2 linked regions of the Longibacter salinarum genome follow. The protein of the gene in region 1 binds, or shares a complex with, the protein of each later gene. Links are inferred from orthologs where the notes say so. Each region holds a gene or a part of one and is shown on either strand. Other genes may lie near its edges. The genes, in order: xseA and xseB.

Region 1 (15,548 bases):
GCGGAGGTACACCCGGTGCCGCCATGTCGCGCTACGGTCTCGGCACGGCGGATGTCCCGATCTTCGACGGAATGGATGAGGCCGCGCGGAGCCTCGTCGGCGGCACGCTTCACGGCGCAGAACGGATCGAGCAGGGCGAGGCAACACGCGTGCTCCAACTCGGTGGCGGACTGCACCATGCGCAGGAAAAGCTTGCCAGCGGCTTTTGCGTTTATAACGACCTCTCCGTCGCCATCCAGCACCTTCGCGATGCCGGCCGGCGCGTGGCATACCTCGACATCGACGTGCACCACGGCGACGGAGTCCAGGCGCTGCACTACGATGACCCGAATGTGCTCACGATCAGCCTGCATGAATCGGGCCGGTACCTCTTTCCCGGCACCGGCACAGTCCACGAAATCGGAAAAGGTGCCGGCGAAGGGACGTCGCTGAATGTCCCGCTCGAACCGTTCACGGAGGCGGATAGCTACCTCGATGTTTTTGAGCGCGTGGTCCCATACGCCATCGAGAATTTCATGCCGGAGGTGATGGTCGTGCAGTGCGGAGCAGACGCTCACTTCTCTGACCCGCTGGCCGATCTCCTCCTCGACACCCACGTCTACGAGACACTGTTCGATCACATCTTCGACCTGGCCGACGATCACTGCAACGGTCGGCTCCTCCTTACACTGGGCGGCGGGTACCAGATGGACGCGACCGTTCGAATCTGGACGCTCCTCGCGCTAAAAGCGACCGGTCATCCGATTCCGGACGCGCTCCCGGACGCCTGGCTTGCAAACTGGAAAGAGCGCCTCGGAGAAGATCTGACGCCCACGCTCCACGACGCTCCCGACAAGACCTTCGACATTCCACGGAAGGAAACCATTTACCAGCAGAATCAGCGCGTTAGCAAGCGCGTCCTGGAACTACTCGCGCCCCTGTGGTACTGACACCGTTCTCGTTTACACGCCGGGACGCTGGCTCGTTGACCGTCGAATCGCTGCCACGGTACGCGCAAACCTTCACACGTCGACACTTTCACACGTCTATACCTAGCCCCCATGCCTGAACTGATCGGTTCCCCCTCCGTCGTCGAGTCCGCAGGAACGAAACCCAAGCGCATCGAGGAATACGTCGGTCGCATCAACACGGGACATGAATCTGTGAGCGTCGCTCGTATGACATCGCCGGGTGGGTGGGAAGAACCCGGACAACGCCCGGAGTTCGACGAGGTGACGCTCGTGCTCTCTGGGCGAGTTCGAGTCGAGCACGAAGACGGTGTGCTCGATGTCACAGCCGGACAGGCCGTTCTAACGCGGGCGGGCGAGTGGATACGCTACAGCACGCCGGACGAGGGAGGCGCAGAGTACGTCGCGATCTGTCTGCCCGCATTCAGTCCGGATACCGTGAACCGGGACGACGACTGATTTCTGTGACGCCCGCTACCAGGACGTGCTCGTGTCTCCACCGCGATCGCGCTCGGGGGCGTCGGACCTCGGGCGCGATGAGGCATCCCCCCCATTGAGAACCTCAATCTCTACGTCGGTGACGCCGGCCGTCACAAGATCGATCTGACGCGCGGCCGACTTCGAGAGGTCGATGATGCGGCCGCGCTTAAAGGGTCCACGATCGTTGATCCGCACGGTAACCTGCTTTCCATTGTCGAGCCGTGTCACGCGGACGCGCGTTCCGAAGGGAAGCGTGCGATGAGCAGCCGTGAGCTTCCGGTGCGTGTACACTTCGCCGCTAGCCGTTTGGCGACCGACGAACTTATCGGCGTAGTAGCTGGCCTCACCACGGTCCGTCATGCCGCGTGGTGCGTCTGCGGTCGGGGAGGTCGTCCCCGTGGCACAGGCGACCATGAGCCCGAGGCAAATGATCACAGTAAAAAGGGGGGCGCGTCGGTGCATCGCGGTACAGAAAAGATGAAGGGGGCTTCCCGAATCATTAGGGAGTGCAAATCAGAAAATGACGGCCGTCCAACCAATCTCGCGAGGCCGAGGTTCTCCAGACGACGCGTCTACCCGGCAGGCCGCTGGATATTCTGATGGCTGCCTGATTCGATCCAGGATACACTATGCATCAATCGATTCCAAAAGTCGGGACACGAAGCCTCCGTTTTCGTGATCACTCTCCCAGTCGCGGAGCAAATCGATGCTTTTGCTCCGCCCTACGCCCCCAACGACACGAGGATGCACGCTGTCCGGTCCTCGATTCGGCGTGCACCGGCCCACGGCACCATTTTCCGGGGCCTCAACCGCGTACACAATCGCATCGACTCCGAGTTCAAGCGCAGCACCGAAGCACATGGCGCACGGCTCCATCGTTGTGACGAGCACGAGTCCGTCTTGTGACTTGAGGTCATGCCTGGGAAACGCGTCGGCGATCGCCTCCATCTCCGCATGTGCCGTCGGCCGGCCCGTGCTTCTCGCCACGTTGTATCCCTGCCCGAGGACATCGCCATCACCGGACACAACGGTGCTACCGATCGGGATTTCGTTCGTCTCCAGCCCCTTCGATGCTTCTTTGAGGGCGTCGTCCATGAGCGCATTCAAACGATCGGGGGTAAACGCGAACGTTTGGGGGCCGCATCGGGCCAGCGCCTCCTCAAGATCGTCCGCGAGAACTCGTGCGGTGTCGTATCGCCCGCGCGCTCCACTCTGTTGCAACGACTCGGCGGCACTTTCTTTGGCTACAGCAAGGACCGTTGCCCCGGCCTCGACGGACGCGAAAGCCGCCCACGGTGTCGACACGACCGTTGCCGACTGCGCGGGATGTGCCCCGGCCCGATCCGCGACCGCCTGAATCCGCTCCTGGGGAGATTCGCCGGCTGAAGAAGGCACGATGTCCACGCCAGTCGGCACCTCAATCCCAGCCTTAACGATCGCATCCTCCACATCGCCTGCACCGCGCAGGTCCGTAACGATAACCCGAACCTCGGCATCCACGGCGCGACGCATCAGTGCAGACGCCCCGACGCCAGCACGACCCGTTGCACGATGTAGGAGAGGTCCGAAGGCATCGATGAGAAGAACGTCTACGGACATAAGTTAACAGGTTATCTTCGTGTAGAAGAATGATCACAAAAGGGAGCGGACCGATCAGGGACGACTCCGGTACGCAAAAACTACGGCACCGGACGCCAACCCGGTCGTGTACGAAAGCGGACGTGCCGCCCCACCCGCTATCCTCTCTTACGTCGACTTCGCGTGAGCCTTTACCGGACGCTGATCCACGCCGACTTCGTTATCGCGGTGATATTGCTGGTGCTGATTCCTCTCGGCCTCCTGGGCGCGAGTTGGAGGACACCATCTGTGCGCGACCGCATGCTCGTTTATTGGCGGGCATCGGCCCTGCTGGGTATTACGGTCTACCTCTGGATTGGAGAAGTTCAGTTGGGCTTTGTCACGGGCTGGCTCGCACGCGCCATCATTCCTCTCGCACTCTGGCGCGGGGACGCGCTCACGATCCTCCGCGGCCGAACACTCCTGCCGGAAACGCGCATAGAGGAAGCGTACCGAGACTGGCAACGAATCGCTATGGGCTACAGCATCGCCGGCTTGATCTACATGTTGCCTCTTCTCCTGTGCGCGTTTGGATCAGACGCCTCAGAAATGTGCCGTGCATGGTACGTGCCACCAAAGACCTTCGCGAGCTGGCTTCATCCAAATATCGAACCGATCTGGCTTGGACGCTATGGACGCGTTGCACTGGGCGTTTATGCTGCCTACCTCATCGCCAGCGCTTACCGCCTGCGCCGATAGATTGAGCTTTTAGTTGGCCTCCCCGTTCAGATCGTATTCGGCAATGAGACGCTCGAGGATCACTTCGGACGTTCGACTGACGATGTCGTAGACGTTTTTGAAGCCCTCGTCTCCACCGTAATACGGATCGGGCACCTGGTAATCCCCCGGATTCGGATCGAACTCGCGGAAGAGCCGCACTTTGCCGCTGTGGCGATCCTCTTCGTCGAAATAGAGCACGTCGTTCAGGTTGCTCTTATCCATCACGAAGACGTGATCGTAGGCCTCCAGGTCAGCAGCCTGAAACTGCTGGGCACGATGGTCTTCGAGGGAGTGACCGAATTCGTCTGCCGTTTGTCGCATGCGCGAGTCTGCACCCTCGCCGACATGCCAGTCGCCGGTGCCGGAAGACTCGATGTCGAACTTTTCTTTAAGGCCCTTCTCTTCCACCTTGTCACGAAAAACCACCTCGGCGAGTGGGCTTCGGCAGATGTTGCCGAGACAAACGAACTGGATGCGAATGAGATCGGACATGCGTATGCAGCGCTGTGAATGAGATGGGACGTGGGGGCTCCGTTTCGTCGTTGAGCCGAAGAGAACCGACACAACCACGGACATGCCAAACGCGAAAGGAAAGACCGTGTGCCCGGTCGCAGCCCAAGGTCCGCGTGAGATCCAATGAAAGGCAGTGACTGTAGAGCAGGAGGAACGCCCGAAAACCGAAAACCCGTATCGTTTAGCATTTGTTGGTCCGTTGCGAACGCCTTCATTCGACTCCGTCTCCGAAACGTCACGCCAACACCAACATTCCACGGACGACGGTTCGAGACCTACGTCGCGCACAGTTTCAGATTGACTCAAACGTAGGTGCTTCGTGCCGGTGACGGGGACGTAAAACGGAATCAGAAACCCTGCCGATCGTGCTGAATTCTCGAAACAGGGTTCGTTTTGTTCTACGTCCTTCCATGCCGATTACCGGACCTTTCCTGCCTTTATTCTCCTGACCGCTCTCTCCTCGTGGCTGCCGACCTCTTTTCTTCTGCCGGCCTGGATCCTTCGTCCGATCCTGCATCATCCGACGACACGGCAGAGTCATCCGCTGCCGAGACGCCCGCGTCCGAAAACGAATCCACGGTAGACAACGACGGCGTGCTTTCGGTCACCGAACTGACAGAGGGGCTCGGTGCCCTTGTCGAAAAGCACTATGGCGACGTGCGTGTGGAAGGCGAGCTGTCCAATTTCAAACGTGCCGCGTCGGGCCACTGCTACTTTACGCTCAAGGACGACGACGCACAGATCCGGTGCGTGATGTGGCGCTACCTGACGCAACACATCTACTTCGAGCCCGAGGACGGCCTGTTGGTACGCATTACCGGAAAAGCATCCGTTTACGAGCGGCGCGGCGACCTCCAGATCCTGGTCAACTCGATGCGGAGGGCCGGCAAGGGAGCGCAGCAAGAAGCGTTTGAGCGTCTAAAGGCCAAACTCAAAGCGGAGGGCCTCTTCGACCGCGACCGCAAGAAGCCTCTACCGACGTTTCCCCGCCGCATCGGCGTCGTCACCTCGGGCGAAGGAGCGGCCCTGCAGGACATTCTCTCTGTCCTCGAGCGCCGGTTCGCGGCCGCCGACGTGATCCTCTGCCCGGTCCCCGTACAGGGCATCGATGCGCCACAGGCCATTGCAAACGCGATTGCCCGATTCAACGCGGTCCCGCTCGATCACGACCAGCGTCCTGAGGTCCTGATCGTCGGACGTGGAGGCGGCTCGGCCGAAGACCTGTGGGCCTTCAACGAGGAAGTCGTCGCTCGAACGATCGCTGATAGTGACATACCGATTATCAGTGCCGTCGGGCACGAGACCGATGTGTCGATCGCAGACTTCGTGGCGGACGAGCGTGCTGCAACGCCGTCTATGGCTGCTGAAATCGCTGTCCCGGATCGACGGGATCTTGAACTTCAGATCCGCGGGCTCACCGACCGCCTTCGCGACGCCGCGATGCGTCCAATCGACGGAACGCGCCGACGCGTGCGCCACCTCATTGACTCGCGCACGTTCCACGAACCCGTCCGACGTCTCCGCGACATGCAGCAACGGGTCGATGGCATCGTGGAGCAGTTGCACCGGAGCGCGTCGCGGATGATTGAGCGCCGGCGCCACGTGGTAGAGCGCCTGCAGGACCGGATCCGCGCCGCCCACCCGAAGGCACCTCTTCGCCGGGGCTATGCCATGATCGAGCGCGACGGACAGATCGTCCGATCGGTGGCCAACCTCACAACAGGAGATCGCGTCCAGATTCGACTCGACGACGGACATCGGTCTGCCGATATCGTCGATGAGGGCGACGAATAAGGTCTGGTACATCCAGCGTACCATGTCCCTGCAGACACTCATGCGACACGAGGTACGCGCCACCTTCGCGCGACATGCCGAGGTAGCGAAGGCCAACTTTCAACTTTTCCCGAAAATAATTCGACTCGGAGAGCGTTATATACTTTCACTGTCCTACCGGTTGGCTTACAACCTTGATGCATCTCGCCGCGAAGAGGCTCGGTGAGAAACGGTCGGTACATTGGCCGGGAACGGCTATTTGACGTGCGCCCTCTTTTACCGCGTTGCTACGTCTCTGAATATCGCAACAACCTGTACGCATAAATTACATTGCGGTATCGCATCTTTTACCGCGCGCACTCATCTTGCGACGCACGGCGGTTATGGAACTGCCCCGCCAATGACCTGTACATCGGACGGATTTTGATGGACCACACAAACCCGCGTTCGCATGGGTGGTCCGCGCCTCCTCGCACTTGGAGGAAGCCGGTTCACATCCACGCTTCACGCTGGGTTCCCCTTACCGCGTGTGCCATCCGTCCGTCTCCTCGCCGACCGTCTCGTTGTGCCCGCATTCTGCACTGCGACCCGGGAAGGACGGCGATGTCCCCTGAGGGGGCTACATCCTTCTTTCCCTGTCTCGTGACCGCGATATTGCGCTTCAGCGCGCGGACGGTCGAGGCCGGACTCTTGTCGTCAGAATCGTGATGCCATGGCATCCACCCCCACTGAACTTACGATTCAACTCCGCCCGGAGCGTCGCGTCGATGTGATCGATGTGAATCAACGCGTCCGGGAAATCTCCAGCGATTTCCTCGCGGAGCACCAGCGGGCCTTATACTGCTCGCACCACACGACCGCGGGCTTCCTCGAGGAAACCATCTGCAATCGTCTCGGTCGGTGCGATGACTCGGTTCATCAGTTTCTGGAGCCGTTTCAGGAGCTCTTTCCATTTGGCGCCGAATACCGTCACGACCAGATGCATCTCCGGCGCGAGTTGAGCCCGGCTCAGCGCCAGTCCGAGCCTCGCAATGCGGATTCGCACCTCACGTTTATCAGCTCGGGGCTCGAGAACTGTGTCACGTATCCGAGTGACCCTGCCCGACCGGTCTTCTTCATTGATCTGGATGGGATCAACAAGGATAACCACGACCGCCGCGAGCGCACAACGACCGTTCTGGGGTACAACGACGAGCGCCTCGTCACGGAGTCGGAAATCGTGGTGCCGGTGTCCAGTCACCCGATCGACTCGATCAGTCTCCGCGATCCGCGACTCGGCGTGTTCGACCAGCTTCACGAGCTGCTTGCCGAGCACGGTATCAAGCGTGGCCGTGTTCACATCGATCTCGCCACGGACGAGACGCACGCGGGACTCACGGTCAATGAGTACGAGACGCTGCTCATGAAGCACGATCTGGCCGAGGTGCTCCGCGACCCGCTCCGCTTCATGGCCCGCAAAGGGCGCAACATGCTGCGCGACCCGGCCGCCGTCCCCGACAAGGTAAAAAATTACGCCAAGTACGACCTTGTCCGCCTCGTCAACCGCGTACTCGACACGCTCGGCCTTTCCGAGTCGCTCGTCGAACGCGTGATCGACAAATGCTTTGCCGTTCCAGCCGAACGATTCCTTCGCATGAAGCGCTCCGTCAGTCTGCTCGTGACGGAAGATGAGCGCAACGGTGAGGGTACAATCGTCCAGGGTCGATACCAGAGCCCGATCCTCGTGCAGTGGCGCAAATCTCAGCCGGAGGCCCGCCGCCTGAACGTCAAGCTGACGCGCTTCGAGTAGCGCACACGCACGAAATACATTTTATGCCAGCCAGTACAGGGTTCGGGCCCCGATCCATCGGGACGCTCGAACCCTGATCTATTTGCCTCAGATAAACTGGCCGTGGAAACCGAACGGGATCGCGTGAGGCACGGGTACGCGGGCAACTTCGGTAAACGTGTGAGCATCCAGGACCAGAAGGAAGGACCGATTCTCCTCCGGCTGGAAAACAACGGAAAGCACGACGCCGTAATCTTCCGCTCGCCCGTTTGGAGCGGGCACGAAGACCGGCTCTCCCGGATACGTGTCCGGGGCACGCCACGTCTCGGCCGCTCCCGTTTCCACATCGATCTTCACCAGCTGATCGGTGAAGTTGCCGATGTCATAGGCGCCTACCCCGTAGACGTAGCGGTACGTTCGGCCCTCTACTGCTCGATCATGCACGCGCGGCAATTCCAGCAGCGTATCAGAAATCGGTGTCGGACTCACGGACTTCGTCGTGCCCGCAAGCGGTAGACGATAGCGTTGAAGGCGTCCGACAGCCGGCGTCGGTTGGTCCGACTGTAGACGGTCGAGATACAACGCGTCGATAATACTCGCGTCGTCGTAGGTCACAACATCGCAGATTACCGAGTCGCCCTGCTCAAACGCGTTCACGTGATGAAAGGCAAACGCAGCTGGGGCTGAAATCCGCGTCACTTCCTCCCCATCCGATAGTCGGACGACCCGAAACCGGGTTCCTTCCTCCGGGACCCAGTTGTAGTTCTCGATGAACGGCTTTCCCTCGAGCAAAAGATCCAGCGGGTTCACGCGGAGCGGCCACTCGGAGAGCACGGCGTACCTCTCCGTAACGGCGAAGCTATGCATGTAGCTCGGCCGATCCACGAATAGCGTCGCGCGAACCTCGCGCCGCCGGCTCCCCGGATCGACCGTGACAATATGGTATTGACACTGCCGCCCAAACGTGGCCATGTACGTGGTCGTTCGCCCCGTGTCCGGGTGAACGTGCGGGTGGGCTGTCGTGACCTGGGCGTCGACATCATCCGCAAATTCGACCACGCCGACCGTCTCGAGGGTCTTCGGCTCAAATGCGACGGGTAGGGGCGTTTCCGTCATCGCCACCCACTGGCCCGCCACCTTTGCCACATTGATGGAGGCATTGTCTGTAAGCCGAGGCCGAAAAAGCGACATCACACGGCCGAAAATCGAACGACACGGATCCGTGCCAAACTCCGCTCGAGAGATCCGACCTTTCTTCAGCGCCTCACGCCGAGCGTTTGATTCCAAAAAACGGTTCCGGTATCCAACCTTACCATCTTCGATCTGAAACGCATGTAGCATTGCCAGACCATCGAACCAGTGGTTGTACGTATCCTCCCCCACCTCGAACTGCGCGGGCCCATTACGTATCAGGGTGCCTTCAATCCAATCCGGCAGGTGCCCTTCAATCGACAGTTCCTCGACGGCTATTTCGTTGCGCAGGCTCTGAAATCCGCTGGAGAAGGCCATCATGCTCGAGAGTAGAATGAATAGAGTTCAGAGAATGGCCGCCCGCCTCGCATCGAATCAAACGCCGACCCGCCGGTTCGTCCCCGCCTCCGCACAACATTGACGGTGGTTACGATGTGGGGACTTCCATCTGGAAGGCGCCGATCGCCAGTCCATGCAACGAACAAGCCCGGTCGACCACGGTCCAATCGACCCGTGGCTGGAAAGATCAAACCCACGTACGGAGTCTGAAGTTCAGGCGCGCTGCCGCCTCGCTGCACAGTGAATCTATACGATGAGAACCTGTTTGCCGGACAGCCTTCGGCCATCCAAAGGTACAGACCTCCCGACGGTCGGTGCTAGCAACACCAGGCTTGGTTAATCTTTCGCACCATGTCTATTGCGTCATTGCGAGAGGATTTAGTGATAGACATGAATGGCTACGCCCACTTTTTCACGCTGCATCCGCCAAACAGGTTATGGATCTTTCTCCCTCTCCCGCTTCCTCCATGTCTACGTCTACAGACGGAGGTCTTGTCTTGCTCGACGGCATCACAAAGTCCTTCCAGGAAGGCGAGCATGAGCGAACGGTCCTGCGCGACCTGCATGCGGAAATCCAGTCTGGCGAATTTGTCGTGCTTATGGGTCGGAGCGGAGCCGGTAAAAGCACGCTCCTGAACCTGATCAGCGGCATCGACCTTCCCACGAGCGGTCGCGTCGTGATCGGCGATACCGACCTCACCACCCTATCGGAGACGGAGCGAACGCTGTTTCGGCGAGAGCATATCGGGTTCATCTTCCAGTCGTTCAACCTCATCTCGACACTTACCGTTGCGGAAAACATCACGTTGCCGCTCGAACTTGCCGGCCGAGGTGATGACAAGGAGCGCGCCATGGATGTGCTAGATCGCGTCGGACTTGCCGACCGGGCGGACAGTTTCCCGGATCTGCTGTCAGGAGGCGAACAGCAACGCGTTGCCCTCGCTCGCGCGCTGGCTGCCGATCCGCTCCTCATCCTTGCCGACGAACCGACAGGCAACCTTGACTACGAAACCGGGGAACAGGTCATGGACGTGCTGACGGAGCTCGTGCGCGACTACGGGAAAACCATCCTGATCGCGACGCACGATCGCACGCTCATCGCTGAGGCAGACCGCTGCCTCACACTTCACGGCGGGCAGCTTCAAGATGGCGTTCCGGACTTCGTGGAAGACTGACAACCCAGCCCTTCGCACTTCGACCTTTGCACTTCGCCCTTCGATTCCCCCGTGCGTCTTCTTCCGAAATCGAGTCTCCGGTACCTGCTGCGCCACCCGCTGTTGATGGGCCTCTCCGTGCTGGGCGTCGCGCTCGGTGTGGCCGTCGTCGTCGCTATCGACCTCGCCAACACGAGCGCCGCGCGCGCCTTCGAGCTATCGGCGGAAACCGTCACGGGCAAGGCAACCCATCAGGTCGTGGGCGCTGCGGGAGCACTTGACGACTCCGTGTATCGATCACTGCGCGTCGATGCGGGTGTCGAAAAATCTGCTCCGGTCGTGGAGGGCTATGCGAAACTCGCGGCAGATACGGCATCGGCCACCGTCGATGCCGAGTCGCGTACCATGCAGGTACTGGGAATCGACCCGTTCGCCGAAGCCCCGTTCCGCCCCTTTGTTGCAACGGGCACGCGGGCTCTTGCCCTCAGCGATTTTATCGGTGCCGAGACCGCGCTTCTCTCCGCCCCGACGGCGCGCTCAATGGGCCTGGCCGCCGGCGACACGCTCCGGCTCGAAATTGAAGGGGTCGTCCATCGACTCGTGCTCGCTGGCCTGGTCCAGCCGGAAGACGAGCGGACACGCCGGGCCACGGCGAACCTTTTGATCACGGACATCTCGACGGCTCAGAACCTATTCGAGCTCGACGCACAGATCAGCCGCATCGACCTGATCGTACCGGATACGCGAGCGGGATCGGAAGAACTGGACCGGATCCGCAGCGCCCTCCCCGGCGGAGCACAAGTACGGCGTTCCGAGTCACGCACGCAGACCGTGGAGCAGATGACGCGAGCGTTCGAGCTCAACCTGACGGCCCTCAGCCTACTTGCACTCGTCGTCGGTGCCTTTCTCATCTACAACACGATGACCTTCTCGGTCGTGCAGCGCCGTGGGCTGATCGGGCGACTCCGCGCACTGGGCGTGACCCGGAGACAAATCTTCGGCGTCGTCATCGGGGAGGCCTTTCTGCTTGGACTGGCGGGCACCATCATCGGGCTGCTGATGGGCATCGCGATGGCATTCGGGCTCGTGCAGCTCATCACGCGCGCCATCAACGATCTGTACTTCGTCGTCAATGTCCGGGAGCTCACGATCGCCCCGTTCACGCTCGTGAAGGGCGCCGTTCTCGGCATCGGAACGACGGTAGTAGCCGCTCTCGCCCCGGCCCGAGAGGCAACGAATGCACCGGTCAGCACGGTCCTCCGACGGTCGACGCAGGAGAGCGGCATTCAGGATCTCGCCCCCCGCCTCGCCCTTGCGGGAGCGGCGCTGGGTGCTGTCAGCGGTGCTCTTTTGCTGATCCCGACACGGAGTATCATCGTCGGCTACATCTCGCTCCTCCTGGTGCTCGTCGCAGCGGCTCTGATCACGCCGATGTTCGTCCTCGCCGCCTCGAGAATCGCCCGCCCCATCCTCGGACGATTCGCTGGAGTCATCGGCCGGATGGCTTCACGTGGCGTTGCAACCACGCTCAGCCGCACGGGCGTCGCCATCGCAGCGCTTACCATCGCCATCGCCTCTACTGTCGGCGTCGGCGTCATGATCGACAGCTTTCGCGGAACGGTCGTGACGTGGCTCACACAGTCGCTTCAGGCCGACGTGTACGTGCAACCGCCGAGCCTCGTCTTCCGGCGCTCGGACGCGTCGCTTCAACCCGGCGTCGTGGACACACTCCGCTCGATGGACGGCGTGTCAAGCGCCCATTCGGTACGCCGAACCGAAGTCCAGAGCGAGGACGGATCCAGCGAACTTGTCGCAATTGAGATGGGCCCAAGCACACCAGATATCTACCGCTTTAAGTCTGGCGATCCAGACGAGATCTGGCCAGACTTCGACACAGGCAACTTCGTCCTGGTGTCTGAACCCTACAGCTACAAGTATCGTGTCGGTGTGGGCGATACGTTGCGCCTCCAGACGGACCGTGGCCCCACGCAATTTCCGATTCGAGGCGTGTATTACGACTACGGCTCTGACATTGGTGTCGTGATGATGAGCCGGCAGACATACACGCGTTACTACGACGATAGCGGCTACTCCGGCATCGCGCTCTACCTTGAGGAAGGCATCGACCCCGATACGATCATTCCAAACATGCGCTCGGCCGTCGCCGGTATGCAGGACGTGTTTATCCGGTCGAATCGGGCCTTACGCCAGACGTCGCTGGAGATATTCGACCGCACATTCACGATCACGACGGTTCTACGGCTTCTCGCTATACTGGTCGCGTTCATCGGCGTGCTGAGTGCGCTCATGGCCCTGGAACTGGAGCGATCGCGGGAACTGGGGGTTCTGCGCGCGACGGGCATGACGCCGGGACAGGTCGGACGATACGTGACCCTCCAGACGGGACTCATGGGCCTGATCGCCGGACTCGCGTCGCTCCCACTCGGCTACGCCCTCGCGTACGTGCTCGTCTATGTCATCAACAAACGGTCCTTTGGCTGGACGCTGCAGTTGGAGGTCCCGCCAGAGGTGTTGCTTCAAGCCGTCGGACTCGCCGTCGTCGCCGCCGTCCTCGCGGGCATCTATCCCGCATACAAGATGGCGAACACGTCCCCCTCGACCGCACTCCGAGAGGAATAAAAGTTCAGCGTTCAGGGTTCAGGGTTCAAAGTTGGAGGCGTTGCATCTCCGATCACGGTAGACGCCCCGTTTGTCATCGAGCTGATCCCCTTCGCTCTCACACCCTCACACTTCCACACCTCGACACTTTCACACGTCCACACTTCCATACGTCCACACCCAACAGGAAAACGCCGATGCCCTGAAAGAGGCACCGGCGTTCCGGTTTAGCTACACCGGTATGAGAGAGACGGTCACTTCTCTCCAGCTTCCGTGGACGCCTCACCGTCAGACGTCTCAGCATTCGCTTCGAAATCTTCCGGGTAGAGGACGACCTGGTAGTAGCGGTTCTCGTTCAGGTACGACTGCGCGGTCTGTGCCACCGTCTCCGGCGTACTACTCGACACCAGCTCCTCGTAGCGATAGATGTCGAGCGGCTCCACGCTTTCCGTCGTGAAGGCCTGGTCCAGGGCGCTGACCCAGAAGCTGTTGGTCTCCATTGCCGTTTCGCGGCTGCGGCGCTGCTGCTCCTGCACCTTGGCGATATCATCAGCGGTCACACCACCGGTTCGGACCGAATCAATCTCCGCTTTCGCGGCAGCGAGCAGATCCGCCGCCCGGTCGGGGTCGCAGACGAAACTGACCGTGAAGCTGTAGCGATTGTACGGCGGGCCGGTCGTGTTGTCGCGGACGCCGACGTTGTACGTGCCGCCTCGCTTCTCCCGGAGCTCCTCGCGGAGCTTGATCGAGAGCACATCGCTCAGCGTCGTCAGCGCGTGGCGATTCTCACGCGTGTACTCGATGTCGCCGTTGTACGTGAGCAGAACAATCGACCGCTGTCCCTGCCCGGCACGGACCTCAGCTTCGACCACGTCATTCGGCGGAGCCGGCGTGACCGCACGAACCTCGTCCGTACGCTCGATCGTCGGCAGCGTGCCCAGATAGGTTCGGGCAAATTGAGCGAGAGAATCGGTCGGGACGTTGCCCGCGAACGTGAATGTAAAGTCGCTGGCATCAGCGAATCGCGTTCGGTAATACCCGAGAAGTGAATCGGCTATGAGCGCCTCAACCTCAGCGATCTCGGGCGGGCTGACGCGCGGATGGTTGTCGTATACCTTCGCCACCAGCGTGTCCTGCAAAGCCGCGGTCGGGGTTGCCGAGCGGTTCTTCAGCCGGGCCGTGAGTTGCTGCTTAAACGACTGCAGCGCATTTGCATCGATACGGGGCGCGGTCGCATACGAATGGATGAGCTGGAACATCGTCTCCAGATCCTGCGGCGAGGCCGACCCGTTCATGCCTTCGTCTCGGCTCGAAATATACGGGCTCACACTCACCGACTTGCCCTGCAGGTACTTCTTGAGCGCCGTGTTGTCAAACGGACCGACACCGCTCTGCCGAACAACGTTTGGCGCAAAGCGCATGGACCGGTACGCATCGTCGCTGATCGTGGATGCGCCGCCGGGACTCGTAGCCGTGAATCGGATCTCGTCGTCCTTGAACTCGGTCGGCTTGTGGACAACAGTGACGCCATTTTCCAGTGTCCACACCGTCGTTCCCAGTGTATCGATCGTCTCCGTAGACTTGAGGCCTGCCGGCTCTGGAATGTCGGCCATCAGCGGGACGTCAGACATTTCATCCTCGTACGGCTCGACGTCCTTCGTCCGAACCCGGTCGAGGACCGCAGCGAGTGTATCCTCCGACGGTGGCTCAAGGCCTTCCTTCTCAGGCATCTGGACAAGCACCGCACGGTTTCGGTCGGCCACGATGGTCGACGTCACGGCATTCACGTCTGCGAGCGTGATCGTCGGCATGATCTCTTTCGCCAACTCGTACTCCGTCTCGATCCCTGGCGCAGATTCGCCGGTCAGGAAAAGTTGGACGTACTGCTGCGCGAGAGACTGCGACGGTATATTTTCGCGCTCATTGTACGACGTTTCGTACGACCGAAGTAGATCCCGCTTCTGCCGGATCAACTCCGAGTCGGTGAAGCCGTGCTGGCGAATGCGCGTGGCCTCCGTGAGGAGCGCCTCCATGCCGGCGACGATGCTATCTTCCGGCACCTGAGCCTGGAGTCCGTACCCTTTCATCGGGCGAGCGAGTGTAAAGTTGAAGCCGCCCGCACCAAGAAACGGGGCGTCGCCGGACTGCGCCTTCTCAGACAACCGGGCGTTCAGCATGCTGAAGAATAGCCGCTCCTTGAGCATCCGGCGAAAGTCTGCTTTCGACCGAACGGGTTGCGCGTCGGTCTTGAAGATGGTCGCAACGCTCGAAACCGGATACTCCGGATCGGTGACGACGGCATACTTCGTATCCTCGTGCGCTGGGACATCGTATCTTTTCCGCTCCTGTGGATCGCTCGGGGATTCAAAGTCCGAGAACCGGTCGCGGATCATCGTTTCCAGCATATCCGGATCCATGTCGCCGACC
Region 2 (15,515 bases), on another replicon or contig:
TCGTGGGCATCGAAGGTGTCGCTGAACACGTGAGTCCGCAGCTCACCTCGAAGGAAGAAGCCGCTCTCCGAGCCTCTGCGGATGCGCTCCGAGAAAGTCGCGAGGGTCTGGAGATTTGAACGGATTGTGATCGAGTCGTGCACACACTGCCGATCGATCCACACTCGCCAATACGAAACGCGCTCCCCGCCACGTGGCGACAGGGAGCGCGTTTTACGTTGGAAGCATGTCGTCTCGTACAGCTAACGGCAATCGGCGCACGTGGCGTCTAGACTAGATCAGCGAGTGCGACTGTCCACCGTCCACGTTGATGCAGGCTCCCGTGATCAGGCTTGCCCGCTCAGAGGCGAGGAACGCAACCGTATCGGCCACCTCCTCGACGCGCCCAAACCGCCCAATCGGCAGGTTCTCTGCGATAAACTCTTTCATCTTCTCCGGCTGCTCCTTCACGCGGCGATCCCAACTCCCGCCCTCGAAGCGGATTGACCCTGGAGCGACCGTATTGACGCGGATGCCATCGGGCGTCAGTTCCTGCGCCATGACCTTGCCGAGACTGATCAGCGCAGATTTCGTCGTGTTGTAGAGCGAGAGTCCGGCGCCACCAAGCTCGCGACCGAAGATAGACGAAATGAACGTGATCGACCCGGCCTCTTCTGCCTCACGCATGTGCGGGACCGCCGCCCGGGCGACACGGACGTGCGACATCAAGTTGAGGTCGATGAGATCCTTCCAGTCCTCGTCAGACAGCTCAGCGAACGTCCCGCGCCGGTTTCCGCCGACGTTGCCGACGTAATGGTGAATGGCGCCGAAGCGGTCGGCCGTTTCCTCGACGAGCCGATCGGCTTCATCGGGATCGGTGACGTCCATCGGAATGGCCAGGACATCGGCCCCGGTTTGGTCCCGAATGTCGTCCGCTGCAGCATTTAAGTCGTCCGCCCCTCGTGCGCAAATAGCAATCGAGCAGCCTTCCCGGGCGAGGGCGTGAGCGATACCTTTGCCAATGCCACGGCTGGCACCGGTTACGATGGCGACGTTGTCGGTCAATCCGAGATCCATATGTTCGCTAGCTTACATTCGAGAAATCGACAGAGGCGTACAATAACCTACAACACGGTTCAAAGGATTGGTTACGCTCGACTTTTTCCATCATACAGCGTCCTTTTCGTGCAAACTTTGACGCGTTGATGGCACGCACGATGACGTTTGCTGGCGAAAGGTTGACAAACTGAGCGCTAACGTGCAATCTAACAACCTCACGTTTCAACTATCTTCCCTGTCACCGACATGTCCGAGTCCCCATCGGCGGCTAGCGCCCCCAACGTCGACGATGTCGACGAACTCTCTTTCGAAGCTGCGCTCGAACGTCTTGAGTCCATCGTCGAGACGCTGGAAGATGATCCGCCCGCCCTCGATGAATCGCTCGCTGCATACGAAGAGGGGGTCGCTCTCGCAAAATCCTGTCTTGAGCGCCTGGACAAGGCAGAGCAGCGCATCGCGGAATTGGATCTCGACCCATGATTCTCCGCCCAACGGGCCTTAATCGCTCGGATAGCCAGCGCTCGACGGAAGCGACCTGCATATCATCGGCCACGCGTTATTTCACGCCACGAACGGGGCGTTCCGGCACCTTATTTTTGTAAGGAGGACGACGACTTAACTCTCATCTCTCGGGCCTCCAGCATCCACACCCGTCCGTCCCCCTGAAAACGAAGCAAGTTGTCCTCCATGGACGGTGGCTTGAGGAGGAAGCGATTATCCGTGGCCGTTAGACCGGTCTGTAGATGCGTGGAGTCGACGGGCGCAGATGCATCGAACCGGTAGCGCATCGCATACACCTCGGTCTTCCCCCGCGCCGTGCAAAGTCCCCAGTAGTAGAACGCCCTATCCAGAACCGCCGGCGAGGAAAAGTTGGCATCGAAGCATGGAACGGACTGCTCGATGGGCGTCGTCGCTCCCCCTCCAGTGCGAAGCACATAGATCTGTCGACCGCGCCACGTGTCTTGTGGCCCGCGTGCCCCCTTCTTCACCGGAAGGTAGATGACGGAATCAGTTCCGATCGACTGGACTCCAAACGCCGCATCGATGGTGTCGACAACTTCATCGCCCCGGTACAAAACCGCCGCCTTTTCGCGAGCGAGCATCGTCTCATACGAAAGCGTGTCGCGAACGGTATACGGATCAGAAACTGTAGCAGACGTGTCTCCGCTTGCCTGATCGGTACCGGGTTTCGGCCTCTCGGCCTGGGTCACGGAATCTACCGGAGCATCAGACTCCGGCGATGGAGCGTCGCTCCCGCAACCGAAGACGAGTAGCAGCGTGCCAAGGACTGCGATACCAACGACGGCCTTCGCCAGAATACGAGGGCTCCATTTCTCTAAGACTCGGCAGTCTATTTTCGTTTGTTCGCGCATCACAGGGTGCCGTCATGACGTGGAGTCGATTCGGTAGGTCACACGAGCGTATGACGGAAGGGGGTCCCTTTTCGTGGGCGGATTCCTTTCCTACGCCGCCGCCACCAAACGATCGTTACACGCCGGAGAACGTCCTCGCCCGAAGCGTTGGAATGTCAACTCGGCCGAACGACTCCGTACCACCGGCTCGCCACACGATATGCTGGCTCTGTGCAGGAGTTTGTCATATCTGGAGTGTTTTCGTAACGGGCCCCTGCTCTGTTTGCCATTGGATGCGTGAAGTAGCCACCATGTTGGTTAGAGGTGTTTGCCCGAAACGCCTGTTTTGTCCACCGCCTCGCTCGCCTGCTGGAATCCTGGCATCCGGATCCGAAATCTATTATGGATTGGTCGTGGCTTACGACGAATCTTAGTGCTTCCCTCATGGTCCTGATCAAGGCCGTCGGGATTTACGTCGTGTTGATTGCCTTCACCCGGCTGGCCGGCCTGCGGAGCTTTTCGAAAATGTCGAGCTTCGACTTCGCGGTCACGGTCGCGTTCGGCTCGCTTCTCGCCAGCACCGTTCTCGCGAAAGAGCCGCCTCTCGCACAGGCTGTCGTCGCACTCGCGGCACTCTTTCTTATTCAGTATGGCGTGTCGCAATTGCGCATTCGTTCCTCCCTCGTCGTCGAGGCCGTCGACAACGCCCCTGTGCTCGTCATGATTGGCCCGGACATTCTAACAGAGAACATGAAGAGCGTCCAGATGACAAAGGACGACCTGTACGCAAAACTTCGCGAGGCGAACGTAACCCGTATGGATCAGGTGCGCGCCGTCGTCGTGGAGTCGACCGGGGACGTGTCCGTCCTTCACGCCGATCCCGAGGCCCCTCCGATCGACTCCGATATTCTCCACGGCATTCGTGACAAGGATGCGTATCTAGATTCGACGCCTCTCGGGTAAGCTGAACCAACGCCTCGATATTTCGGCGCAGCTCCACGCGTTGAGTCGTACGTGTTAGATGCACAGCGTCGTCGGAGCACCTCTTCGGGCACCGTTCTCGTGCCCCTTTCGCCTTTTGTTTTACAGACCACCCTCTTCATGCCTGCTGCCGAGCTCACTATTCGCCTCATTGCCGGCGTGTTGCTGACGCTCGCAAATGCGTTCTTCGTCGCTACGGAGTTTGCATTAACGCGCGTTCCCCAATTTGATCAGGACGAATTCACCGGACACGCGGGCCTTGAGCGCGCGTGGTCGATGACACAGCAACTTGAGATCTACCTCACCGGCTGCCAGCTCGGGATTACGACAACGAGCATCCTCCTCGGCATTGTGGCCGAACCAGCGGTTACCGCCATTCTCGAACCCATCGTGGCGGTCTTCAATCTGGGAAGCGAGACCACATCGATCGTTTCCGTCGTCGTCGCCGTCGTCATCATCAATCTGATCCATAAAATCTGGGGCGAGCAGGCCCCGACGTATCTTGGTGTCGAAAAGCCGAAGCTGATCGCGAAATACACATCCTGGCTCCACTACTGGTGGACGACAATTACGTACCCGTTCATTCTCTTCGGCGATGGGCTTGCGAAAAAGACGCTGGGTCTCTTCGGCGTCGAAATCAGTCGATCTTGGACGGAAGCGGAGCAGGAGGTAGAGGGCGTGGACGGGGATTCTACTCAGGTTGGGAGCCGGACGGAATTAAAGCGAAAGATGGCTGCACTCATGCGCTCTCAGGATATTCCGGTGGACCGGCGGCAGGAGATCATGAATACGCTGACGATCGGGGAGCGCCCCATCAGCGAAATCATGATCCCACGCGAGGATGTTGTTTCTCTGTCGACGGATAAAACCCTCGATGAGAACCTGACGATTGCAGCCGATAACGTCCACAGCCGCTATCCGATGATTGACGGCTCGTTCGACAACGTCATTGGCACGATCTACGCCGCATCGCTCCTTCGCGACTGGAATGCATTGCGCGATGGCGACGTGAGCCTCGAAGACCTTGCGGCTGAAGCAGTCATCGTGCCGGCGACTGCTAGCATCAGCCGGTTAATTGACTATCTGCAGGAGCGGAATCAGGAGTTGGCTCTCGTGGAAGACGATGACAAAATCGTCGGTCTCATCACGATTACCGATGCCTTCGAGTCGATTGCCGGAGAAGTGAAAGATCCGCTCGACGATGAAGCCCAAGTCGATCAATGGATGCAGACCCACCCCGAATAATCATCGCGATCTGAATCTCGGGTCGGCAGATGATTCGACCAGAAGGCACGTTCCATACCTGCAAGGGCCATTTCAGAACCGTTGGCTCGACGGTCGGCGAATGCCTAGAGGGCTATTTATCAAGAATCGCACGTTGCTCGGGCCCTGTTATTCGCCCAGTGTGCGTACCGGTTCGCCGAGCACATCTTCGATGTACAGCATCTGCACGAGCACGATCACGGCGACAGCCAGGGGCGTGGCCATAAACACTCCCAGCGCTCCCGCCACAATTCCCATGAGCACCTGGAAGCCGATCAGGACGGCAGGCGGCAGGGAAACCGCTCGTTCCTGAATCAGCGGGGTGATGACGTAGCTCTCAAGAAACTGGACCGCCGCGAAGAGGATGACGACATAAACCACTTTGGTCGGGCTTTCCGCAAACGCAACGAGCCCCGCTGGGATGACTGACAAGATGGGCCCGATGTAAGGGACAAACGAGAGCAGCGCGGCGATCAGTCCCAGTACAATCGCCAGAGGAATCCCCGCGATCCACAGGCCGATGGCGGTAAGGACACCGACAACGCCCATCGAGGCAATCCGTCCGACGAGCCACCACCGTAGCGCCTGGCCGAGAGAATGAACAACCGCTCGTCCACGCTCGCGACGCGCCTTCGGAAGAAGGCGGATGCCGCCCTTGATATACACATCTGGATTGACGGCCGAGTACAATCCAATAATCAAGGCGACCATAACGCTTGTGAGCCCGCCGACAATGCTGCTGACGCCTCCGGCGACGAACGACATCGCTTGTCCGGAATTCGGCGAACCCGACAGCAATCGTCGGCTCCATTCGTACTGCTCGATACTCGAGCGAAGGCGATCGAGCGCCGCTGGAATCCGCTCTCCGAGTTGATCAATCTGTCCGTCAATTCGCGGCCCGGCGTACCACACAGAGGCGACGAAGAAGCCCAGGAGAAGCGTAACCACAATCCCAAGGCACCACGCCCGCGGAATCCCAGAATAGTCGTGCAGCTTGCTTGTGAGACCGTCGAGAAATACACCCGCCAGGATGCCAGCGAAAAAGAGCAAAAGCACCGACGCGATCTGCCGCAGCAGAAGGACGGAAATGACGAGGGCCAGAAGGATAGCCGCGGCGATCAGTACCCGGCGCGTGTAAGGGTGCAGGTGCGTATCCATTCGATCTGACTTCTATTTGCAGTCGGGTGGCAAGGAGCATGACACCGCAGGGCGTGCCGAACCGACGCCGCCCTGATTTTGCGCAAGTTGTGTCGGACGATACGAAACCCGGAAACCTACCTACCGGACCCGTTCATTAGAGCGTAGGTCATTTCAGCCTTCCCGGCGCGGCTGCTCCAAATGCACGGGACGTACGAGATCCGTTTGTCGATGACATACGGATACATTCCGGTTTGAAATCAAAACGGTCCGGTAACTAGAGCCCGGACACGTCACTACTCGCGTAACGACGGCTCCCGAAAAATACGGTTTACTCCGACACTGGAAGCACGAACAAACGTACGTCGCGTGTTCGGTGAAGGGCCGTTGTACATGTAATAAGCAAGTGTGTCCCCCACGACTACCGGGGTTTGCGCCACACATCTGAAGGGGTCGCCTGTATGAGTCTCACGCGGCTACACGACCAGCACAGGGGGACCCAAAAATGAGCGTCAGGAAAAAACAGTACCAAACAGCGGGTACGCAGACATCTAGCGGGTGGACGGACACCCTTGGCCGGGCAGGGTATATGGCAAAGGGGGTGGTCTATGCTGTGATTGGCACGCTGACGGCACAGCTTGCATTCGGCGCAGGCGGATCGGCAACCGGTACACGCGAAGCAATTCGGGAAATCGGGTCGGCGCCGCTCGGCCAGGTCGGACTCGCGCTTGTCGCCCTTGGGCTGGCCTGCTATGCCACCTGGCGCCTCATCCTTGCGACGATGGATCCAAAGCATGAGGGCACAGATACTGAAGGCGTCATCAAGCGGTCGGGCTTTGCGGTCAGTGGGTTTGCGAACCTGGCACTCGGGCTTTACGCGGCACAGCTCCTGATTGGCTCCGGCGGAGGGGGCGGCTCCTCCAAGAAGGCTGTGACCGCCGAACTGATGAGTCAGCCGTACGGTCTATGGATCATCGGCATCATCGGTTGTATCGTCGTCGGCGTCGGGCTGTATCACTTCTACCGTGCGGCCAACGCCACTTTTATGAAGAACTACAGCGTCGGCGACATGGACGCGGATACGCGGATGTGGGCGAAACGCATCGGTCAGTGGGGTCTGACGGCGCGAGGCATCGTCTTCGTGATCATCGGCATCTTTCTCGTTCAAGCCGCGCTACAGGCCGATCCAAGCGAGACCAAAGGCCTCGGCGGGGCATTGGAGGTCGTCGCCCGGCAACCCTATGGTCCGTGGCTGCTGGGCTTTGTAGCTCTTGGCCTGATTGCCTACGCTATCTACTGCTTCTCTTACGTCCGATATCGCCGGTTCGCCGAGCCGGCAGGCTAACATCTCAACCAGGGCGATCCACACGTTCGATCGAAGGGCACAGACACCTAAAATAGCCGGAGGCGGAGATCACGCATGTATCTCCGCCTCTCGTTATGGTCAAACTATCTCTATTGATCAGACGCAGCATCATGCTCTGATGTCTCCCGTTCCCTATTCAACCCTGGAGATCACGCTGCGGGCCCACGCGGGTCTCCACCGGAGAGGGACGGGAGCTCGCTAAATGTGCGTTGGGCTCGATCCCCCACAGCCCGGGTCTCCATGCCATCGCTGATGGCGCCAATGGCTCCGCCAAGTAAGGGTAGACTGCGCGACGCGTGGTTCGCCCGCCGGGCAGCATAGCTCCCCAGTCGGAACGCCTGCTCACCGAGAAACCGGATGCCACGCTCACCCAGCTTTGTCGTAAACCGGTCAATGAGCCCAATAACCTCTTCATCGCCCGTATCGGGGTCGTGCTCCGTTCTTGACGTGGTGGATGACCCCGGTCCTCGATCTGCGCGGTCGACCTCAATGTCATCGCGCGTAGCGAGGACGCACCGAATGGACGCTTCGCGCACGGTGTCCGTATGCGGATCATGGTCTTGGAGCGCCGCCAGAGTTGCGCACATGTGCAGCTGAATGAGCAGCACGCCTCCGACATTTGACGGGACCGTGATGGGCATGGTGAGATAGCCGGGCAGTCCCATGACGAACCCGGTCGTTCCACTCACCGTCACGGCGCGCCGAATGATGTGTCGGGCTGCCTCGTCGTGATTCATGATGGGCCGGAGATACCGGGCCTCGTCTGCCGGCCGACCGAGGAGAGGCAGTCCACGAGCGGACTGATCGTACAGCGTTCTGAGCATGTGGAGATACATAAGATACCTTGCTCTTGGTGATGAAGAGTGATGGCGGATCAGAACAACGATGCCGGCAGGGCACGTGGACGCCGTACAGTTGCGTGCTTCGGTCGAGTGCCCCCCCGGCACTATCGCCCCATAAGCACGGCCACGGGCCGGAGTACGGTGATGCTGTCACAAATAATCTTGATGGTTGCCAGCAAAGGAACGGCCAATAGGCCACCGGTAATCCCCCATATCCACGTCCAGAATGTCAGCCCGATGAAGATGACGATTGGGTTCAGGCGTAATCGCCAACCCATCAGCGCCGGTGTGACAACACTTCCCTCGATCCCGTTGATAATCAGGTAAACGACCCCGGGCAATAGGGCATACGTGACGGACTCGAAGCTCACGAGCGCGACGATGGTTACGATCACGATGTTGACGAGCGGTCCGATATACGGGATGAAGTTCAACAGCCCACCGAGCACCCCCCAGAGCAACGGATTGGGCATACCCAACAAATACATGGCGGCTGCGAGTGCCGCACCAAGCCCCGTATTGATGAGCATGAGGGTGGTCAGGTAGTGCGTCAGGTTTTCCTCCGTGCGGCGGACAATTCGGACGGCGTTGCGTCGATGCCGAAACCGGGGGAGCACCGACACGAGCTTTCGCAGGAACAGGTCGCCACTTGCCAGAAGGAAGAAGAGCAGGAATAACGTAATGAGGAGCCCCGAGATAAAGGTCTGAGCCTGACTCATCAGCAGTTCGCTGGTCGACTGCTCTTGAACACGTACGGTCTGCCCGGACTCTCCCCCCTCCATGTCGGTCGCTTCATCCACTTTCTGCGCTGCCTCCTGCATCTTCTCCAGAGCGTCCGTCATGCCGCGCAACTTGTACTCAGCAATCTGCAGGTTGCGCGGGGCGGACTCGACCCACTCCATCGCTGGCCCGGAGAGGTAATACACCCCACCGCCGATGATGCCGGCAAAGCCGAACAGTACGATTGCAGCTCCCATAGGCTTGGGAATGCCCACCTTTCCCATTCCACGCACAAGCGGGGATAAGAGACGGTCGAGGAGATGCGCCACCAGGATCGGAATCACAAAGGCCGCCGCCGCATCGAGCGCGAAAACGGCAGCAAGGATGAAAAGCCCCACGACGGCTCCCTGAACGACGCCGAGCGAATTCTTCAGCTTCCGACCGAGCTCCGTGATATCGGGCTGCATCCATGATGGTGAGTCCTGCGAGTCTGAAGACGGTTCCGGTTGAGATGTGATGTCGTCTTCAGCAGTGGGTTGTTCGGGGTCAGTCATGCAAAAAGGCCGATCAAGTTGACTACTCGGTGTTGTACACCATCCGGATGGTTCAAATCCCTACCTCTGTTCCATCATGCTCTGCCGGGTGTACGTCCAGCAGAGCATCCTTCGGCAACAAACATACGGCTAGCCGGTCCGGGACGTCGTTCGTGGTCGTTGCCTCCCCGATTAACGAGGCTATGCATATGCCTATGCACACAACGGCCACGAAACGTACGCCTTCGCCGAACCGGCGCTATCCGCACTATGGATTACACTGATTTGGTTTCTCTAGACCCCGCGGCCTCGAACCAGATTAACGATGAGTACGATCAGGGCGATGACCAGTAAAATATGGACCAGGTTGCCCCCTATGCCCCCAAAGAATCCCAATAACCACAGGATGACGAGAATCAGAATGATCGTCCAGATCATAGTTTATGTCCTCGATATGATTTCTCTAATGCAAGGTCGGGAGCACCCTGTCGCGCCTCGGCGGCACATTCTCGACCACCAAGACGCGAAGGGCTGAATCCCGTGTCAGCCATCTCCTGCTGTAGCTAGCGTCGCGTGGACATCCGGTCGAGCTTCTTCCGAATTTTCTCCCGCGACTCCCCAGTTTTTTCCTGGATGTGACCCTCTAACTGGTCACGTTTCCCCTCATACCGGTCCAGATCGTCATCCGTGAGGACGCCCCATGCCTCTTTGATCTTGCCTTTGAGCTGCTTCCAGTTTCCTTTCGCTTGCTGCTCTTTCGGTCCGGCCATAAAATTTCCCTCTTGCGTGTTGAGTGTAAAATCGACGCGAGCATTTAGATTGACAATCCGGTTCGGGAAATTGACAATCCACCCGTAATGGATCGATTGTGCGTCGTCCGACAGATCGCAGAACGCTCGCGAATACATCATGTGGTCAACCTGGTGTGAGCCTCTGACTCTCGAGGACTCACACGTTGCGTACTCAAGTCGCGACATGCACAGACCAAACCGAAAGATGGTTTCTCATATCACAACAACTGCTGTTACATTAGCGTGAACGCAAATGACTGATTTAGGTAACGTTGTACTGTATTAAACTCAGTAGATATGCATAAAATCGAAATCCATCTCAAGCATCAGACTCTGACATTTGTCGACGGGGAGCCGAATTGAAGTAGGCGGACGGCATCCACTCAAAATTACTCGACCCGTATACAGCGCACACGACATGATCCAGAGCGCGCAATTGACGGCTTCTTGTAATTTTAATTTCTGCAGCTAGCTGAACGAAACAGACATACACCCAAAAGAGATCATGTTAATCAAAAGTTATTTAATCAATTAAGCGAGGGTTTTTATATTGTTATAAAACAGGATATTCATCACTTCCGATCCATATCCGAAGCTCTTTTAACGACACGATCGACTGGATCTATATATTTTCGACGCCTATCATCCATACACAAATATCTCACCTACACCACATCTTACTTATGGCCACCGATTCAGCCGAAACGCTATTCGGCGTGGTATCTGTTCGAACTGATTGCTACACGCCTTACTACAACGGTGCGCTCGTCACGACGATCGGTCTCTTGTAAATGCGAAAGAGTGCCTGTGACGAGCGGTCTCGGTACGCCGGCCTCCCCCATGTAACCAACCGCGCTATCCGTACAGCTTCCACATAAGAGTGTGTTCGTCGCGAGACATCCATACAAGATCAGACCCGAGTGAGCGTGCACTGAACTCTTGCTGAATGCAATACCGGAACCATGCATCGGAAGGTGAAGACACGGACATAGTAGACGTGACGTATCAAGTGTCCACCCACCGCGTCATCCCAATTGGCTAGTCGCTCGCTTCGCCAAACGTTGGCACCGCACGCGCTTCTGCCGCGGCCTCGGTACTCGCAATCCCATTGGTCCGGATGTCATCGATGAGCCATTCCATTTCGCTGATCTCCTTCCGCTGAGCTTGTATGATCTCGTCGGCGAGCTTGCGAACGCGAGGATCGTCGATCTGCGCACGCTCGCTGGTCAGAATGGCGATCGAGTGGTGTGGAATCATTCCTTCCATGTAGTCGACGTCGCTCACGGTGATCTGACTCCGTACGAGCCAGACGGCAAGCACCATCAGCAGCACGCCACCGACAAAAATCCCAAGATTGGTTCGTCGGCTCGCGTACATCCCGAGCATGAACGACAGCATGATCACCATCATGGAGCCGCCCATGAGCAAGGTCATGAACAGGCGGGTTTCGCTGAACCAGGCGTGCCCGATAATCTGATAGGAGTGCGCGTACATCAGTGCGAACATGGCTACCATCGCCGTGACGATCATAGCGAAGAACCGCCCGTAGCCGCTCCGATCTGTGTTTTTGCGTGTCTTGCTTTTCGTTTCCACAATTACGTCACCTCGATCGATGAGAAGGTCGTGCGCGCGGAATCGACTGGAAGACGATGTGCTTCGTAACGTAGCGACCATTGAGACGGGCCGGTACCATGCAATCGGAGCGCATTCCCCGTCTCCGATGCGAGGGTCGAAGAGTCACCAGGAACAACACCGAACCTTTGCCCGAGCGAAGACCAGGGTTCACATCGTGCCGTGCAGATCGGGCGCGGTAGCCCCCATGAGTCGAAGATCGAGCAAGGACTGGCCGCCATGATGGATGGGCTCTCACACAGAGGGCAGCACCGCGTTGACTACCGCATCGCGAAGAGCCGGGGCAAGCGACCGTGTCACGTCTTCTTCTGAACGGGTACCCACAACACGGGCAAAGCGGCTACAGGCCTTGCCTGCATAAACCACAAGTTGCTCCGTGGTCTGGTCCGTGGCCGAGTCCGTCGCAAGAAGACGCAGATCATCCATTGTGTCACCGTTCTCTCCTCAGACGATGACGCGACCCTTCGCCCGAGAACGATCGCACGGCGCGACGCGCTCTTCTCTACGTCCCGTCTCGTTCGGCTTTTCGAAATAGCCAGGCCGACACAAGCCATATCCCGGCGAACGCGCCATTCGCGACAACAAGTTCCACCGGACCGCTGCTCGGCTGCCCCCACTCCATCACGATGGCGGTTCCCATGATGACCGTTTGGATGACGGCCATGGCAAGCAGAACACGGCTCATTGCGCGCGCTCGAAAGCGACCAACGAGAGCACCAATCACGCCGACGGCAAGGACACCTGCATACATCAGGTTCGCGGGATTGCCCGCCGCGCCGATCAACCCGACGGCTCCGTTCACCCAAATCAGCAGAAACGCGCCGCCGAGTCCCCCTCCCATGGCGTAACGATAGATGGATGAGGGATTCGTGCGGATGACCGTCTCGACTGCGGCGCCGGCAAGCAACAACATCCCCCCGAACAGAACGAAGTCACCCACGCCCCAGGCGACCTCCTCGGTAAATTGCATGGCCAGCAGCGGGGCGAGTAGAGCCAGACCGGCTACCGTCCAGGCAACTCGTCGCCATTGCTGCCATGACCGCGCATGATTGCTGTCCTGGTTTGCACCTGCTGTCTCCCGCGTATGCATATTCGCTGTTGTCTTGAACCCTGGTGTCACCACAGACTCAGATTACTTTAAAATATAAAGCTTCGCAATACCTGCAGCGGACGAAGAGAATTTTTTCGTGTGATGTAAGCCGGGCCAGATTTCCAAGGACCTTGCCTATCACGTCACCTCCTTCGCAGCACGAACCATGTGCGCAGATACATCGAAACGCACGCCACCCTCCGGCTGAATAAATCGATCGAGTTCATGTTCGGCCCGCTCAACGATGCTGTTGATGGTTTGATCGTCGAGGTGAATGTTCGCGAACGGGAACCATCCTTTGACATCGGAAAGCACCATTTGACGCATATTCCGAAAGCGAGCTACGACCGTCCCGGTAGATACGACCGCGCCATGGATACCGGCCTGCTCGAAGAGGGTGACGAGATCATCTGGATCTCCCATCGAGAACGGAACACGGAGTGCTTCGGCAACGGACGGACCGACTGTACGCTCATAGATATCCACGATCGCGTCGTACGCCGGAAGATGCTGAAGGGAGTTGAACACGACAACGCGTAGACTGCCCTCCGGTTTGAGCACACGATACATTTCTTTGAGCCCCGCCACGGGAGACTCGAATAGCATCAGGCCAAACTGGCTTAGCACTACGTCGAACAGGTTCGAATCGAAGGGCAGCGATTCGGCGGTGCCTTCGGTCCAGTTGACCTCCGGTTCGAGAGTGCGCGCAATGCTGAGCATTCCCGGGTTCGGGTCCACGCCGGTTACCGACCCTGTTTCACCAGCGTACGCAACGACGGCACGACTCAGAACACCCGTCCCGCAGGCTACATCGAGCACGCGATCACCCCGTTGGACGGCGGCGCTTTCTGCAACATGATCAGCCCAATCAGCAAACAGCGCCGGCACGAGGAGATCCTCATATGCTTGAGCTGTTTTTTGCAGTTCAGATCGATTCATCACGGCCATGATGTCTCCCCCGTTTGATCAACCGGCACGTGCAAGGGAGCAGGTCCTGGTTCCTGCGATAAATCAATCTACCGCACTCGCTCGACAGATACGGGGAGTCCGTCTTATTTCAGAGGTTGCCGGACACGATGCGTCTCGTATGGCGGCCATTCCGTGCCGCGAGAACGTCCGGGCGACGCCAAGGACGCAGCCGATCGTTGACGCTGTCAACCGCCTCATTATGCATCATCACCACGCTGAGGACCGTCTCGGCATTGACCTATTCGTACGAGCTTTTCGCAATCGCCGCACAGATTGCCGCCTTCGGGAGGATGCTCTCGCGTCACATAACGAGGGAAGGGACCGTTCCCGCGTATCGGATCCCGCGAACAGTTTCGGCACCAATGCCAGAAATCGTGTTTCCCGCCCCCGATGCGCTTTCGATATTCTGCCATCACCCGCTAATTTGTTTCGGTGCGAGAATCGGTACACATCGCGAACAACACCATGATATCGCGGAAGCACGAGATGCAACGGACAAGCGGTCTGTAGCGCACGCAAGATCGGTGATAGCTGAGCAGCGAATTATAGGATCACCAAAATTCGGCAAACGATTTGGCTACGGAGGCGCGCCGATCGGCTTATTCGGTCACGAACGTGAGGGTCGTGTCGATCGGTGCAGCATCGTTCCGTTGGAACTCAAACGTATAGGTTCCCTCCGCTGGCACCGTCGTACTCCACTCTCCGGATATCGGCGTAAACGCATCTCCGCAAACGACTCCGATCGGCTGTTGACCGTACATCGTGACAGAGTACGTCATCCTCTCACGGCTCGCCTCAACACGAGAAAACTCGCCGCACGTATTTCGCCATTCGCCCGTTAGCCCGAAGGTGATGGACAAACCAGACTGCTCCTTCACCTCAAACGTTTGTACTGCGACCGGAGCAACCTCAATATCACGTCCAAAGTCGGGACGATCACCAAAACTGGAGCATCCCGGGAGAAAAATCAGGATGGAAAACAGAATCCCGTGCACCGCTCGGTCGAACATGTTTGGGTCCGTTATCTGATGAAAAGCGAAAACCTGCGAAGAGCCTGGACCGAAGGTCACGTTCACCGGAGAGATGTTCTGTGCGTCGAGCAAACGTGGTTATCGTAACACGGGCACCCCGATGCGCCGATTCACTCGGGAGAAACCTGACGTAATACAGGCTCCATGCTTCGGCCCTTCGGACGTATCAACACGCAAGCATCTGGCAGTGCACAGGTCCTCCGGAATGTCCACGTCGGACCTCTGACGGGTGGCCGTCGCCCCCGGCTGCGCTGTGTATTGCAGGAGTGGAACAGCTTATTGCAGGAGTGGAACAGCACATGACCGTTCCCTCCAGCGCGTTCTCCACATGACATATTGCAAGCGGCGGGAACAGCAGTAACCGGGGTATCACTCCATTGTATCCGGAATGGGCAAGCCATGCTGCCTCAGGAATGACAGCTTATCCCAGTATCCTCTCTGGAATACGATCTTTCCACCTTTGACTCTGAAGAAGCCACAGCCGCGCAGGCCGAGTGGGTCTCGCCATTCCAGTATGGCCCACTCGCCGTCCTCGAAAATATTCTCTACGATGCACGTCATATCCGCATTTTCGAACTCGCGCTCAAACATTTCCAAAATCGAGCGCCGCCCTTCGACCGGCTCCTCCGGAACCTGATGGTTGACGGCCTCCTCAGCATAAAGTGCAGCAAGTGCGTCTGGGTCTGCCTGGTTGAAGGCATCGACCCATTGTCGAACAACGTCTCTTGGACTCATTCCGTCTACTGATGGTTTTGTGATGCAACCGGAAG

The links.
Region 2: the proteins of xseA (region 1) and xseB are in contact, whole or in part, in a cryo-EM structure (PDB 8TXR), measured with the Escherichia coli proteins. The link is inferred for Longibacter salinarum from one-to-one orthologs.

What each region holds. Positions count from the first base shown.
Region 1 is NZ_PDEQ01000004.1:371,802-387,349, forward strand. Bases 3,972-6,905 are described here. They hold xseA (exodeoxyribonuclease VII large subunit), read left to right. Parts: upstream 3,972-4,739; coding sequence 4,740-6,071; downstream 6,072-6,905. Other genes in these bases: CRI94_RS09950 (low molecular weight protein-tyrosine-phosphatase), read right to left, coding at 3,972-4,256; CRI94_RS09965 (YjbQ family protein), read left to right, coding at 6,763-6,905. Also shown: CRI94_RS09925 (acetoin utilization protein AcuC), read left to right, coding at 1-929; CRI94_RS09930 (cupin domain-containing protein), read left to right, coding at 1,041-1,406; CRI94_RS09935 (septal ring lytic transglycosylase RlpA family protein), read right to left, coding at 1,422-1,889; CRI94_RS09940 (nucleoside deaminase), read right to left, coding at 2,055-3,026; CRI94_RS09945 (DUF3177 family protein), read left to right, coding at 3,189-3,743; more of CRI94_RS09950, read right to left, coding at 3,753-3,971; more of CRI94_RS09965, read left to right, coding at 6,906-7,839; CRI94_RS09970 (carotenoid oxygenase family protein), read right to left, coding at 7,927-9,330; CRI94_RS09975 (ABC transporter ATP-binding protein), read left to right, coding at 9,816-10,523; CRI94_RS09980 (FtsX-like permease family protein), read left to right, coding at 10,575-13,142; CRI94_RS09985 (M16 family metallopeptidase), read right to left, coding at 13,376-15,548. UniProt on the Escherichia coli protein: Bidirectionally degrades single-stranded DNA into large acid-insoluble oligonucleotides, which are then degraded further into small acid-soluble oligonucleotides.
Region 2 is NZ_PDEQ01000006.1:14,617-30,131, reverse strand. Bases 1-2,901 are described here. They hold xseB (exodeoxyribonuclease VII small subunit), read left to right. Parts: upstream 1-1,284; coding sequence 1,285-1,518; downstream 1,519-2,901. Other genes in these bases: CRI94_RS11930 (DUF421 domain-containing protein), read left to right, coding at 2,835-2,901; CRI94_RS11935 (hypothetical protein), read right to left, coding at 1,629-2,411; CRI94_RS11945 (SDR family NAD(P)-dependent oxidoreductase), read right to left, coding at 274-1,056; CRI94_RS11950 (L-lactate dehydrogenase), read left to right, coding at 1-119. Outside these bases: more of CRI94_RS11930, read left to right, coding at 2,902-3,353; CRI94_RS11925 (CNNM domain-containing protein), read left to right, coding at 3,492-4,616; CRI94_RS11920 (AI-2E family transporter), read right to left, coding at 4,764-5,792; CRI94_RS11915 (DUF1206 domain-containing protein), read left to right, coding at 6,277-7,116; CRI94_RS11910 (hypothetical protein), read right to left, coding at 7,287-7,961; CRI94_RS11905 (AI-2E family transporter), read right to left, coding at 8,084-9,253; CRI94_RS18090 (lmo0937 family membrane protein), read right to left, coding at 9,527-9,670; CRI94_RS18030 (CsbD family protein), read right to left, coding at 9,796-10,002; CRI94_RS11895 (DUF305 domain-containing protein), read right to left, coding at 11,062-11,553; CRI94_RS11885 (hypothetical protein), read right to left, coding at 12,158-12,745; CRI94_RS11880 (class I SAM-dependent methyltransferase), read right to left, coding at 12,884-13,684; CRI94_RS11875 (hypothetical protein), read right to left, coding at 14,314-14,724; CRI94_RS11870 (nuclear transport factor 2 family protein), read right to left, coding at 15,115-15,480. UniProt on the Escherichia coli protein: Bidirectionally degrades single-stranded DNA into large acid-insoluble oligonucleotides, which are then degraded further into small acid-soluble oligonucleotides.